DNA from 2 places in the Modestobacter sp. KNN46-3 genome. Region 2 is predicted to be linked to the other one. Evidence: riboswitches for the same ligand, from Rfam matches in the RefSeq annotation. Region 2 holds a riboswitch; the other holds the start of a gene.
The links. Region 2 has a riboswitch for cyclic di-AMP ahead of G5C62_RS00915 (hypothetical protein). Riboswitches for the same ligand answer to the same signal wherever they lie in the genome.
Positions count from the first base shown of each region.

Region 1: it holds a riboswitch for cyclic di-AMP, as region 2 does, so the genes downstream of both, G5C62_RS00100 (hypothetical protein) here and G5C62_RS00915 (hypothetical protein) in region 2, are expected to answer to the same signal.

Region 1 is NZ_JAAKGN010000001.1:14,732-21,811, reverse strand. It holds gene G5C62_RS00110 (alpha/beta hydrolase) at 1-776, opposite strand, end outside; gene G5C62_RS00105 (hypothetical protein) at 1,010-1,504, opposite strand; gene G5C62_RS00100 (hypothetical protein) at 1,612-2,517, opposite strand; cyclic di-AMP (ydaO/yuaA leader) riboswitch at 2,539-2,690, opposite strand; gene G5C62_RS00095 (zinc-binding alcohol dehydrogenase family protein) at 2,848-3,822, opposite strand; gene G5C62_RS00090 (hypothetical protein) at 3,827-4,186, opposite strand; gene G5C62_RS00085 (extradiol ring-cleavage dioxygenase) at 4,183-5,064, opposite strand; gene G5C62_RS00080 (citryl-CoA lyase) at 5,057-5,881, opposite strand; gene G5C62_RS00075 (CaiB/BaiF CoA-transferase family protein) at 5,878-7,065, opposite strand.
Region 2 is NZ_JAAKGN010000001.1:175,029-182,108, forward strand. It holds gene G5C62_RS00895 (NAD(P)H-binding protein) at 157-1,026, shown strand; gene G5C62_RS00900 (YdiU family protein) at 1,079-2,545, shown strand; gene G5C62_RS00905 (alpha/beta hydrolase) at 2,608-3,435, opposite strand; gene G5C62_RS00910 (hypothetical protein) at 3,669-4,163, opposite strand; gene G5C62_RS00915 (hypothetical protein) at 4,271-5,176, opposite strand; cyclic di-AMP (ydaO/yuaA leader) riboswitch at 5,198-5,349, opposite strand; gene G5C62_RS00920 (zinc-binding alcohol dehydrogenase family protein) at 5,507-6,481, opposite strand; gene G5C62_RS00925 (hypothetical protein) at 6,486-6,845, opposite strand; gene G5C62_RS00930 (extradiol ring-cleavage dioxygenase) at 6,842-7,080, opposite strand, start outside.

The sequences.
Region 1 (7,080 bases), 160 kb from region 2:
TCGCCGTCCAGCAGGACGGCGTCGTTGTGGTCGGCGCCGGGCACCTCGATCGTGCGGTGCAGCTGCCCGGCGGCAGCGGCCACCGCTCTGCTCTGCTCCGGCGGCACGATCGAGTCGGCGGTGCCCAGGACGACGGTGGTGGGGACCTCGACCCGGGCGACCTGCTCGGCCACCGGGTAGCGGTCGCGCAGCAGCAACCGGACCGGCAGGAACGGGTAGTGCTCGCTGCCGACGGCGGCCAGGTCGACGAACGGCGAGCGCAGCACGAGCCCGGCCGGCGGGTGCGCGACGGCCAGCTCGGTGACGACGCCGGCGCCCAGGCTCTCCCCGTAGTACAGCAGCCGCTCGGCCGGGACCCCGCCGTCGGCCAGCAGCCAGTCGCGCGCCGCACGGACGTCGAGGGCCAACCCGGCCTCGGTCGGGCTGCCCGGGTTGCCGCCGTACCCGCGGTAGTCGAACAGCAGCACCGCCAGCCCGGCTGACGACAGTGCCCGGGCCAGCGGCGCCCGGACCCCGCGGTGGCCGCCGTTGCCGTTGGCCGCCAGCACGGCCGGTGCGTCGGCCGTCGGCCCGGGCACGAACCACGCGCCGAGGGTCAGCCCGTCGGCGGTGGTCAGCTCGACGTCCCGGCCACCGGGGACGACCTCGGCTGCGGCCGGCACCGGGCCGTCGTCGGGCAGGTACACCAGGCGGCGCTGGAACGTCCACAGCAGACCGACCACCACGATCAGCACCATCGCGCCCACGAGGGCGGCCCGAAGTACCGCCCGCAGCACACCCACATCGTGGCGCTGCGGTGCCGGACCCGCCAGCCCCGGCGCCCGCAACCGGCCGTGTTCCCGAGCCCCAGGACCCCTGACGCCAGCCCTGCCGATACAGACCGGGCAGTGGTGCCGGAGTGTCCCTGAGCGGCCCATCTAGGGACACGCGTCGAAGCGCGCGAAGGAGCGGGGACTCACCCCAGCCGGTACCTGGAGGGGTATTACGCCTCTTCGCACGGAATGGGTCGTTAGCTCCGCGCCGCGCGCCGATGCTTGCGCCCGCGACGGGCCATCACCTGTTCGGTGATGGGGTCGACGGTTGTGGCCAGGGCGTCGGTGATCGCCCAGATGGTCTGGATCCGGGGGCTCTGCAGGGCGTCGTGCCGACTCATGGGACGCCCGAGGATTGCCGGGACGTCTTCCCCGTCAGGAAACGACAAGGTGACGAACGCATCCACGGCGAGGACCCCTTGGGGCCGCGGCCTCCAGATGCAGGAGAACGTCTCGTGGTCGCTGAAGTCTGCATCGTCGCCCCAGGAGCCGAGGATGACGTCCAAGGCGACTTCGTGCTCCGGGTGTCCGTGGCAGACGGCGTAGTACGTGGCCACAGTCGGGCCGTCGTTGGGCTCATGCACGTAGCCGGTGACCCGGGCGAAGTGACTGTCGCAGTCCGCGCAGTACTGCGTCTCGACTGTGTAGTCCTGCGTGTCTAGAGGTTGCTGACGACGTCGCAGAAGGGGCACTGCCACACGCTACGTCCCCGTGGCGTACCGCCCGAGGAAGCGCGACCAGCCTGGCAAGCAAGTCCCCCCTGAAGCCGCCCTCTGGGCGGCCGTTGCCGACCGAGTTCCTAGCGGTAGTTGACGTGCGGGTGGTCGAAGTGGTTGGCCGTCACGCTGCCCCGGTCCTCCATCTGCTTCCAGGAGCCACCGGGCGAGGAGAGCATCCGCTGCTCCCAGATGATGTAGTCGACGCCGAGCTCGGCCCAGTTGGCCACGTGGTAGGCGACGATCGCGTCGCCGAGGGCGGCGTCGGACATGACCATGTAGTCCACCGCCAGCCCCGACGGGTGACCGTGCGGGTCGGCGGCGCTGGGCCGGGTGCCGCCCAGGGTGATCGAGCCGGCGCCGGGCACGTTGCTGACCACGGCGTTCGCGGCAGCTTGCGCCTGCGGCTTGATCGGTCCGGCGCTGTTGGTGATCTTCGCGATCGCGGACACCGCCGTGCCGGCCGTCGAGGCGGCCCCGGCTGCGGGCTTGGCGGCGGCACCGGCCCGCGCCGGTGCGGCGGGCTTCGCGGCAGCCGCCTTCGCCTCCGCCTCCGCAGCAGCCGCTGCCTCCGCGGCGATGCGAGCGGCCTCCGCCTCTGCGGCGGCCGCTGCCTCGGCGGCGACGCGGGCAGCCTCGGCCTCGGCGGCCTGCTGGTCGAGCACGGCCTGGTCGGCCGCCGCCTGCGCCTGCTGGGCGGCGGTCTGCTCCGCCTCCCGGGTGGCCCGGCTGGCGGCCAACTCCTCGAGCGGCCGCAGGTCCTCGGTCCCGTCGACGGCGCCGGACTGGGCGGCCAGCCCCAGCTGCTCGGCGACGCTCACCGGCTGGGAGGCCACGGGGTCGGCCTGGGCCGCTGGGCCCACGCCGACGACGACGTTGACCAGGACGGCTCCGGCCGCCGCGATGCCCAGGTAGAGCCCGGGGCGGCGCATGCCGGCCGGCGGACGGCGTCGGCCGGTGGCGGCAGAGGTGGTGGTGCGGGCGCGCATGGGCAGGAGTGCTCCGAACAGGTGTCTTCCGATGGCCGCCTACCAGGTCAGCTGACGGGTTCGGGCGGGAAGCAGCCCTACCCGGCCCGGACGGTCGTCCGGGCGCGGGATTCACCCCAGTGGTGCGGTGGGTCCCCGGCTCGCCCCGGAGGGCGACTCGGCGGCGTCCGGTCGGGCTCCCCGGGTGGGGACGTGGCGACCGACTGGACCCGGCCAACGTAACGGCGTTATGTAGTCGTGACAATCCGTTGCCCGCATTTCATCGGGTGACGGTGGTCGCGTCACTCTCCGGACACACGCGTCCCATCCGTCACCACCGGCGGTGCTCGGTCAGCGCACCGACAGCTCGACGACGGACCGGCTCCCGCCCCCGGCCGCGGTGGCCGCCCAGGCCTCCTCGACCCGCGCCAGCGGGAGGACGGCGTGCTCCACCCGGAGCTGCCCGGCCGCGGCGTGCCGCAGCACCGCGGTCAGCGCGGCGGCCCGCTGCTCGCCGGTGAGCGCGTTGTTGGTGTAGCCGAGCACGTCGATGCTCCGGCTGCGCAGCACGGCGGAGGAGAACTCGGCGGCGTCCCCGGCCGCGCCACCCAGGTTGACCAGCCGCCCACCGGGCGCCAGCACCGAGCACGCGGCCGCGGCCACGGCGCCGAACACCGGGTCGACGACGAGGTCGACGTCCGAGCCGACCGTCTGCCGGATCCGCGCAGCCAGGTCGCCGCCGTCCCCGGTGAGGACGACGTCCTCGGCGCCGGCCCGGCGGGCACGGTCGGCGGCGGACGGCGAGCGGCAGACCCCGACCACCCGCCCGGCCCCCAGCGCGCGGGCGGCGCCGAGCGCGGCCTGACCGACCGCACCTCCGGCACCGAGCACCAGCACCCGCTCCCCCGGCTGCAACCGGCCGCGCCAGGTCAGCGCCATCCAGCCGGCGACCGCCGACAGGCCCAGCGCGGCCACGACCGGGTCGGGCAGGTCCCCGGCGAGCGGGACGACGTCGGCGTCCGGCACGGCGCAGAGCTCGCCCAGGCTGCCGTCGCCCGGGCTCATCCCCGCCGAGGTGGCGAACCAGACCCGGGTGCCGGGCGTCAGCACCGCCGACGACACCACGACCCCCACCCCCTGCACACCTGGTACGTAGGGCACGGCCGGACGGCCGAAGTACGACGTCCCGGAGGCGCAGAGGAGGTCCAGCGGCACGACCGGGGCGGCGGTCACCCGGACCAGGGTCCGGCCCTCGCCGGGCACCGGGTCCGGGTGGTCCACCAGGGCGGGCGGCTCGCCCGGCCGGGTCAGGACGGCGGCGCGCACCGGCTCAGGTCGCGATGTCGGGATAGGGCATGGAGATGTGCTCCATCGCCTTCCCGTAGGCACGCTGGTACTCCATCGGCCCGTGGTCGCGCTCGAACAGCGCGATGAACAGGGTGAGCGTCAGGAACGGGTGCGCGCCCATCTGGAACAGCGCGACGTGGTCGTGCTCGGCCAGCGCTCGCCGCTCCTCGTCGGTGAAGGCCAGCCAGGTGGTCTTCTCCGCGGGGATGCAGTTGAGGATGGTGTTGGCCATCTCGGCCTCCCACCAGGTGACCGTGCCGGCCGGGTCCTCCCGGTAGCGCTCGGTCAGCTCGGGGTCGCGGTCGACGGTGAACAGGAACTTGTCCAGCAGGTACTTGCTCATGCCGACACACCGCCCGTGCTCGGGACCCCGTTGGGGTACCAGGTGAAGTACGCCTCCATGGTGTGGAACAGGTCCAGGGTGTCGACGTGGTCGGCCTTTGCGCCCTCGCCGGCCACGCCCATCATCAGCATGAAGTCCATGAACCCGTGGGTGGCGTTGCCCGGGTGGTGCAGGGACTCCAGGGAGACCTCGGCCAGGCAGCCCTCGATGTCCCCGCTGGCGATCCACTCGACGGCCTTGCGGTCGAACTCCGGGTCCGGCCCGTGCTCGCCGAACTGGCGCGGCCCGCCCAGCTCCAGGGACAGGTGCCCGGTGCCGATCACCGCCACCCGCTTGTCGCTCTCCCAGGACTCGACCATCTCCCGGATCGCCCGGCCCAGCTGGACGAAGCGCTTCGGCTGCGGCAGCGGCGGGGCGAAGATGTTGGTGTAGATCGGCACGATCGGCAGGTCGGCCTGCGGGCGCAGCGTGATGATCGGGCAGGTGATGCTGTGGTCGATCCGCAGCTCGTTGCTGAAGGCCAGGTCGAAGTCCCGGTCCAGCCCGTCCCGCAGCAGGTGCGCCGCCAGGTCCTCCTCGCCGCGCAGCGTCATCTTCGGCAGCCCGAACTCGCGCTCCTCGTTGTGGAAGTTGGCGTCGAAGAACGGCGCCTTGCCCACCAGGAACTGCGGCATGTTGTCCAGCCACAGCTGGTGGAAGTGGTCACTGCCGACCATCACCAGGACGTCGGGCTCCGCACGGGTGAGCGTCTCGCGGAACGCCTCGATCTTCGCCACCCACTCGTCGGCGAACGGCGGCCGGTCCGCGCCGGTGGCGGTGCTGGCCCGGTAGTAGAAGGGGTGGTGGGTGGACGCGATCACCGCGGCCAGTTCAGCCATGACTGTCTCCGTTGAGGTCAGGGAGGTACGGGTCGGGGGCGACGGACCGGTTGTTGAGGTCCACGGACAGGAACACGTCGTTGGCGACCGGATGCCGCAGCTCTTCGGCGAGCTGCCCGATCAGCCCGGCCGTGCGGGCGAGCAGCGCGAAGCCGCGGAGCAGCTGCAGCGGCAGGCCCAGGTCGGCCAGCGCCGCACCGCACACCCCGGCCCCGTTGAGCGGCAGGGTCTTGCCGAGCACCTGGGGGTGGACCCGGCCGATCGCGGCGAACAGCGACAGGTGCGGGCCGAACAGCCCCTCCTCGGTCGCGATCTCGAACAGCCGGGGGGTGCGCGGGTCGCCGTCCTTGTGCACGTGGTGGCCGAGCCCGGGGACGAAGCGCCGCGCCGCCCGCTGGGCGGTCACCGTCTCGAGGGCCAGGGCGTCCCAACCCGCGTCGTCGGTCGGCAGCGCACCGTCCACGCCCTTCAGCACGTCGTCCAGGAAGCGGCCGGAGTCCTCGGTGACGCCGAGGAACCGGGAGCCACCGCCGAGCAGGCCGGCGGCGAGCGCCCCCTGCACCGAGTCCGGTGCCGACAGGTAGGTGAGCCGGGTGACGATGGCGGTCGGGGTGAAGCCGTGGTCGGCGAGCGCGGCCAGCACCGCCTCGAAGACCCGGGTCTCCCCCGGTGTGGGCCGCCGCTGGGTGGCCAGCCAGAAGGCCAGCTCGCCGAAGCCGACGGTGCCCATGACGTCGCGGGCCAGGTCGGTGCCCAGCAGCGTGATCGACTCGCGGCTGGAGGCACCCAGCGCGGTCGGGTACTCGGGGGTGGTCACGCGTCCTCCTCGGTGGCCAGCCACCGTCGCAGCTCGGCGCCGTGCTCGTCCAGGGCCGGCGGTGGCAGCCGGTAGTCGGCCGGCGTCTCGGAGAAGGTGATCGGGTGGCGGACCGACGGCACTGCCGCCTCACCCTCCCCCACGGTCACCACCGGGTCCAGGCCGATCGACTCGGCGAAGGCCACCCCCTGGTCGACGGTGTTGATCGGCCCGCAGGGCACGCCCGCGGCGATGATGTCGTCGAACCAGTCCCGCTTGGACCGGGTGCTCAGCCGCTCGACCAGCAGCGGGCGCAGCTCGTCCCGGTTGGCCGTGCGGTCCTCGTTGCGGGCGAACCGCGGGTCGTCGGCGAGCTCGGGCACGCCGAGCACCTCGACCAACCGGCGGAACTGGCCGTTGTTGCCGGCGGTGATGATCAGGTCGCCGTCGGCGCACGGGAGCGGCTCGTAGGGGAACAGGCTCGGGTGGCTGTTGCCCATCCGGAACGGGACGACGTCACCGGCGACGACGGCGCTGGCGTGGTTGACCAGCCCGGACAGCGCGGAGGACAGCAGGTTGACCTCGACGTGCTGGCCGCGGCCGGTCTCGTGCCGGACGTTCAGCGCGGAGAGCACGCCGATGGTGGCGTGCAGGCCGGCCATCACGTCGAAGACGGAGATGCCGGCCCGGAACGGCTCGCCCTCGGGGTCGCCGGTGAGGCTCATCAGGCCGGAGATCGCCTGCACGATCAGGTCGTACCCGGGCAGCGGCGCACCGGCCGGCCCGCTGCCGAAGCCGGTGATCGAGGCGTAGACGACGCGGGGGTTGGTCGCACTGACGCTGGCGTAGTCCAGGCCGAAGCGGCCGAGCCCGCCGGTCTTGAAGTTCTCGATCACGATGTCGGCGCGCCGGGCCAGCTCCTGGGCCGCGGCGGCGTCGGCGGGGTCCTTGAGGTCCAGGGCGATGGAGCGCTTGTTCCGGTTCACGCCCAGGTAGTAGGTCGACACCCCCTCGCGCACCGGCGGCGCCCAGCTGCGGGTGTCGTCGCCGCTGGGGCTCTCCACCTTGACCACCTCGGCGCCCATGTCGGCCAGCAGCATGGTGGCGTAGGGCCCGGCCAGGACCCGGGAGAAGTCGGCCACCAAGAGGCCGGACAGCGGCCCCCGACCCGGCGCGGAACCGGGCGGCAGTGGGTGTTCGGTCATCGGGTGTGGCCCCTC
Region 2 (7,080 bases):
CGACCGCCGTGCCCAGGTGAGGGCGTGCGGAGTCTCCCCGACGCCCGAGGTGTCCGGGCACGAGGCGCGGCCGCGCGCTCGCCGGAGAACTGTCGGCACCCCGTGCTGGCATGGCCGGGTACGCCACAGCACACACCCATCCACCGGAGGCTGTCGATGAGGATCGTGGTCACCACCCCGACCGGGCACGTGGGCTCCCGCGTGGTCCGGCTGCTCCTGCAGGCCGGGCTGCGGCCCACCCTGCTGCTGCGCTCCCCGGAGAAGCTGGACCCGCAGACGCGGGAACGGGTCGACCTCGTGGTCGGTGACCAGGGCGACCTGGACACGGTGCTGCGGGCGACCGAGGGCGCGGACGCCCTCTACTGGGTCGACCCGCCGACGCTGGACGACGACCCGGTCGCCACGTCCACCCGGATGGGCGCGGTCGCCGCCCGCGCGGTGCGGGAGAACCAGGTGTCCCGGGTCGTGTTCCAGAGCAGCGTCGGCGCCGAGAAGCGCCACGGCGTCGGGCAGATCGACGGGCTCGCGCGCACCGAGGAGCAGCTGGAGGAGACCGGCGCCGCGGTGCTCCACCTGCGCTGCGGGTACTTCTTCACCAACCTGCTGTCCGACCTCGACGGGCTGCGGGACGGCGTGCTGCGCACCACCATGCCGACCGACCGGCCGATGCCCTGGGTCGACCCGCGGGACATCGGGGAGGTGGCGGTGGCCAACCTGCTGTCCCCGGGCTGGTCCGGCCGGCGGGTGCTCGCCGTGCACGGGCCGGAGGACCTCACCTTCGAAGCAGTGGCCGGGATCGTGGCCGCCGCCACCGGCCGGGCGGTCCGCGCCGAGCAGATCGGTGACGACGACCTGCGCGCCGGCCTCCGGGCGGCGGGGCTGTCCGAGGCCCAGGTCGAGGGGTTCGTCGGGATGTCCCGCGGCCTGCGGGAGGACTTCGTCCCCGCCGACCCGCGCTCGGTGCTCACCACGACGCCCACCACGCTGCGCTCCTGGGCCGTCGAGCACCTCGCGCCGCAGCTCTGAGCCGGCGCTGCGGCGACTGGCCGCTCCCGGGATCCGACGTAGCCTCGGTGGGGTGAGTCTCGCACCGGCACCGATCCTCAGCCTGGACCACCGCTTCGCCCGGGAGCTGCCCGAGCTGGCCGTCGCCTGGCAGGCCGACGACGCCCCCGATCCCCGACTGCTCCTGCTCAACGAGCCGTTGGCCGCCCAGCTCGGGCTCGACCCCGCCACGCTGCGGACCGCCGAGGGGCTGCGCCTGCTGGTCGGCACTGCCGTCCCGGCCGGGGCCACCCCCGTCGCCCAGGGCTACGCCGGGCACCAGTTCGGTGGCTTCGTGCCGCGGCTGGGCGACGGCCGGGCGCTGCTGCTCGGTGAGCTGACCGACGTGGAGGGCCAGCTGCGCGACCTGCACCTCAAGGGCTCCGGGCGCACCCCGTTCGCCCGCGGCGGCGACGGGCTGGCCGCGGTCGGTCCGATGCTGCGCGAGTACGTGATCAGCGAGGCGATGCACGCCCTCGGCATTCCCACCACGCGCTCCCTGGCCGTGGTCGCGACCGGGCGCTCGGTGCGCCGGGAGACGCTGCTGCCCGGCGCCGTCCTGGCCCGGGTGGCGAGCAGCCACCTGCGGGTGGGCAGCTTCCAGTACGCCCGGGTCAGCGGGGACGCCGAGCTGCTGCGCCGGCTGGCCGACCACGCGATCAGCCGGCACCACCCGGACGCCGCCCAGGCCGAGAACCCCTACCTGGCGCTCTTCGCCGCGGTGGTCACCGCCCAGGCCGAGCTGGTGGCCCGGTGGATGCAGGTCGGGTTCGTGCACGGGGTGATGAACACCGACAACGTGACCATCTCGGGCGAGACGATCGACTACGGGCCGTGCGCCTTCCTGGAGGCCCACGACCCGGCCACGGTGTACAGCTCGATCGACCACGGCGGGCGCTACGCCTACGGCAACCAGCCGATCGTGGCCGAGTGGGACCTCGCCCGGCTCGCCGAGGCGATGCTGCCGCTGCTCGCCGAGGAGCAGGAGCCCGCGATCGAGCTCGCGGTGGCGGCGCTGGGTGAGTTCCGGCCGCAGTACGACGCGGCCTGGTCGGCCGGCATGCGCGCCAAGCTCGGCCTGCCGGAAGGGCTGGACGACGCGGTGGCCGCGCCGCTGGTCGAGGAGTTCCTGACGCTGCTGCAGGCCGGCCACGTCGACCACACATCCGGGTTCCGGCTGCTCGGCGCCGCCGCCCGCGGCGACGTCGACCCGGTCCGCAACCTCTTCCTCGACCTGGCCTCGTTCGACGCGTGGTCGGAGCGCTGGCGCGCACTGGCCCCGGACGCCGACGCCATGGACCGGGTGAACCCGCTCTACATCCCGCGCAACCACCTCGTCGAGGAGGCGCTCACCGCGGCGACCGGCGGCGACCTGGCCCCGCTGGGCCCCCTGCTCGACGCCGTGACCCACCCGTACACCGAGCGCCCGGGCCTGGAGCGGTACGCCACCCCCGCCCCCGCCGACTTCGGCGCCACCTACCAGACCTTCTGCGGCACCTGACCCGCCCTCGACCACCAAAATGGCCATTTTGGTGGCAGGCGGGCGTCAGCCCGGGGGACGGGTCAGGGGTCGGTGGTCAGGCGGGCCAGTTCGACGACGGCGGCGACCAGCTGGTCGCCGTCCAGCAGGACGGCGTCGTTGTGGTCGGCGCCGGGCACCTCGATCGTGCGGTGCAGCTGCCCGGCGGCAGCGGCCACCGCTCTGCTCTGCTCCGGCGGCACGATCGAGTCGGCGGTGCCCAGGACGACGGTGGTGGGGACCTCGACCCGGGCGACCTGCTCGGCCACCGGGTAGCGGTCGCGCAGCAGCAACCGGACCGGCAGGAACGGGTAGTGCTCGCTGCCGACGGCGGCCAGGTCGACGAACGGCGAGCGCAGCACGAGCCCGGCCGGCGGGTGCGCGACGGCCAGCTCGGTGACGACGCCGGCGCCCAGGCTCTCCCCGTAGTACAGCAGCCGCTCGGCCGGGACCCCGCCGTCGGCCAGCAGCCAGTCGCGCGCCGCACGGACGTCGAGGGCCAACCCGGCCTCGGTCGGGCTGCCCGGGTTGCCGCCGTACCCGCGGTAGTCGAACAGCAGCACCGCCAGCCCGGCTGACGACAGTGCCCGGGCCAGCGGCGCCCGGACCCCGCGGTGGCCGCCGTTGCCGTTGGCCGCCAGCACGGCCGGTGCGTCGGCCGTCGGCCCGGGCACGAACCACGCGCCGAGGGTCAGCCCGTCGGCGGTGGTCAGCTCGACGTCCCGGCCACCGGGGACGACCTCGGCTGCGGCCGGCACCGGGCCGTCGTCGGGCAGGTACACCAGGCGGCGCTGGAACGTCCACAGCAGACCGACCACCACGATCAGCACCATCGCGCCCACGAGGGCGGCCCGAAGTACCGCCCGCAGCACACCCACATCGTGGCGCTGCGGTGCCGGACCCGCCAGCCCCGGCGCCCGCAACCGGCCGTGTTCCCGAGCCCCAGGACCCCTGACGCCAGCCCTGCCGATACAGACCGGGCAGTGGTGCCGGAGTGTCCCTGAGCGGCCCATCTAGGGACACGCGTCGAAGCGCGCGAAGGAGCGGGGACTCACCCCAGCCGGTACCTGGAGGGGTATTACGCCTCTTCGCACGGAATGGGTCGTTAGCTCCGCGCCGCGCGCCGATGCTTGCGCCCGCGACGGGCCATCACCTGTTCGGTGATGGGGTCGACGGTTGTGGCCAGGGCGTCGGTGATCGCCCAGATGGTCTGGATCCGGGGGCTCTGCAGGGCGTCGTGCCGACTCATGGGACGCCCGAGGATTGCCGGGACGTCTTCCCCGTCAGGAAACGACAAGGTGACGAACGCATCCACGGCGAGGACCCCTTGGGGCCGCGGCCTCCAGATGCAGGAGAACGTCTCGTGGTCGCTGAAGTCTGCATCGTCGCCCCAGGAGCCGAGGATGACGTCCAAGGCGACTTCGTGCTCCGGGTGTCCGTGGCAGACGGCGTAGTACGTGGCCACAGTCGGGCCGTCGTTGGGCTCATGCACGTAGCCGGTGACCCGGGCGAAGTGACTGTCGCAGTCCGCGCAGTACTGCGTCTCGACTGTGTAGTCCTGCGTGTCTAGAGGTTGCTGACGACGTCGCAGAAGGGGCACTGCCACACGCTACGTCCCCGTGGCGTACCGCCCGAGGAAGCGCGACCAGCCTGGCAAGCAAGTCCCCCCTGAAGCCGCCCTCTGGGCGGCCGTTGCCGACCGAGTTCCTAGCGGTAGTTGACGTGCGGGTGGTCGAAGTGGTTGGCCGTCACGCTGCCCCGGTCCTCCATCTGCTTCCAGGAGCCACCGGGCGAGGAGAGCATCCGCTGCTCCCAGATGATGTAGTCGACGCCGAGCTCGGCCCAGTTGGCCACGTGGTAGGCGACGATCGCGTCGCCGAGGGCGGCGTCGGACATGACCATGTAGTCCACCGCCAGCCCCGACGGGTGACCGTGCGGGTCGGCGGCGCTGGGCCGGGTGCCGCCCAGGGTGATCGAGCCGGCGCCGGGCACGTTGCTGACCACGGCGTTCGCGGCAGCTTGCGCCTGCGGCTTGATCGGTCCGGCGCTGTTGGTGATCTTCGCGATCGCGGACACCGCCGTGCCGGCCGTCGAGGCGGCCCCGGCTGCGGGCTTGGCGGCGGCACCGGCCCGCGCCGGTGCGGCGGGCTTCGCGGCAGCCGCCTTCGCCTCCGCCTCCGCAGCAGCCGCTGCCTCCGCGGCGATGCGAGCGGCCTCCGCCTCTGCGGCGGCCGCTGCCTCGGCGGCGACGCGGGCAGCCTCGGCCTCGGCGGCCTGCTGGTCGAGCACGGCCTGGTCGGCCGCCGCCTGCGCCTGCTGGGCGGCGGTCTGCTCCGCCTCCCGGGTGGCCCGGCTGGCGGCCAACTCCTCGAGCGGCCGCAGGTCCTCGGTCCCGTCGACGGCGCCGGACTGGGCGGCCAGCCCCAGCTGCTCGGCGACGCTCACCGGCTGGGAGGCCACGGGGTCGGCCTGGGCCGCTGGGCCCACGCCGACGACGACGTTGACCAGGACGGCTCCGGCCGCCGCGATGCCCAGGTAGAGCCCGGGGCGGCGCATGCCGGCCGGCGGACGGCGTCGGCCGGTGGCGGCAGAGGTGGTGGTGCGGGCGCGCATGGGCAGGAGTGCTCCGAACAGGTGTCTTCCGATGGCCGCCTACCAGGTCAGCTGACGGGTTCGGGCGGGAAGCAGCCCTACCCGGCCCGGACGGTCGTCCGGGCGCGGGATTCACCCCAGTGGTGCGGTGGGTCCCCGGCTCGCCCCGGAGGGCGACTCGGCGGCGTCCGGTCGGGCTCCCCGGGTGGGGACGTGGCGACCGACTGGACCCGGCCAACGTAACGGCGTTATGTAGTCGTGACAATCCGTTGCCCGCATTTCATCGGGTGACGGTGGTCGCGTCACTCTCCGGACACACGCGTCCCATCCGTCACCACCGGCGGTGCTCGGTCAGCGCACCGACAGCTCGACGACGGACCGGCTCCCGCCCCCGGCCGCGGTGGCCGCCCAGGCCTCCTCGACCCGCGCCAGCGGGAGGACGGCGTGCTCCACCCGGAGCTGCCCGGCCGCGGCGTGCCGCAGCACCGCGGTCAGCGCGGCGGCCCGCTGCTCGCCGGTGAGCGCGTTGTTGGTGTAGCCGAGCACGTCGATGCTCCGGCTGCGCAGCACGGCGGAGGAGAACTCGGCGGCGTCCCCGGCCGCGCCACCCAGGTTGACCAGCCGCCCACCGGGCGCCAGCACCGAGCACGCGGCCGCGGCCACGGCGCCGAACACCGGGTCGACGACGAGGTCGACGTCCGAGCCGACCGTCTGCCGGATCCGCGCAGCCAGGTCGCCGCCGTCCCCGGTGAGGACGACGTCCTCGGCGCCGGCCCGGCGGGCACGGTCGGCGGCGGACGGCGAGCGGCAGACCCCGACCACCCGCCCGGCCCCCAGCGCGCGGGCGGCGCCGAGCGCGGCCTGACCGACCGCACCTCCGGCACCGAGCACCAGCACCCGCTCCCCCGGCTGCAACCGGCCGCGCCAGGTCAGCGCCATCCAGCCGGCGACCGCCGACAGGCCCAGCGCGGCCACGACCGGGTCGGGCAGGTCCCCGGCGAGCGGGACGACGTCGGCGTCCGGCACGGCGCAGAGCTCGCCCAGGCTGCCGTCGCCCGGGCTCATCCCCGCCGAGGTGGCGAACCAGACCCGGGTGCCGGGCGTCAGCACCGCCGACGACACCACGACCCCCACCCCCTGCACACCTGGTACGTAGGGCACGGCCGGACGGCCGAAGTACGACGTCCCGGAGGCGCAGAGGAGGTCCAGCGGCACGACCGGGGCGGCGGTCACCCGGACCAGGGTCCGGCCCTCGCCGGGCACCGGGTCCGGGTGGTCCACCAGGGCGGGCGGCTCGCCCGGCCGGGTCAGGACGGCGGCGCGCACCGGCTCAGGTCGCGATGTCGGGATAGGGCATGGAGATGTGCTCCATCGCCTTCCCGTAGGCACGCTGGTACTCCATCGGCCCGTGGTCGCGCTCGAACAGCGCGATGAACAGGGTGAGCGTCAGGAACGGGTGCGCGCCCATCTGGAACAGCGCGACGTGGTCGTGCTCGGCCAGCGCTCGCCGCTCCTCGTCGGTGAAGGCCAGCCAGGTGGTCTTCTCCGCGGGGATGCAGTTGAGGATGGTGTTGGCCATCTCGGCCTCCCACCAGGTGACCGTGCCGGCCGGGTCCTCCCGGTAGCGCTCGGTCAGCTCGGGGTCGCGGTCGACGGTGAACAGGAACTTGTCCAGCAGGTACTTGCTCATGCCGACACACCGCCCGTGCTCGGGACCCCGTTGGGGTACCAGGTGAAGTACGCCTCCATGGTGTGGAACAGGTCCAGGGTGTCGACGTGGTCGGCCTTTGCGCCCTCGCCGGCCACGCCCATCATCAGCATGAAGTCCATGAACCCGTGGGTGGCGTTGCCCGGGTGGTGCAGGGACTCCAGGGAGACCTCGGCCAGGCAGCCCTCGATGTCCCCGCTGGCGATCCACTCGACGG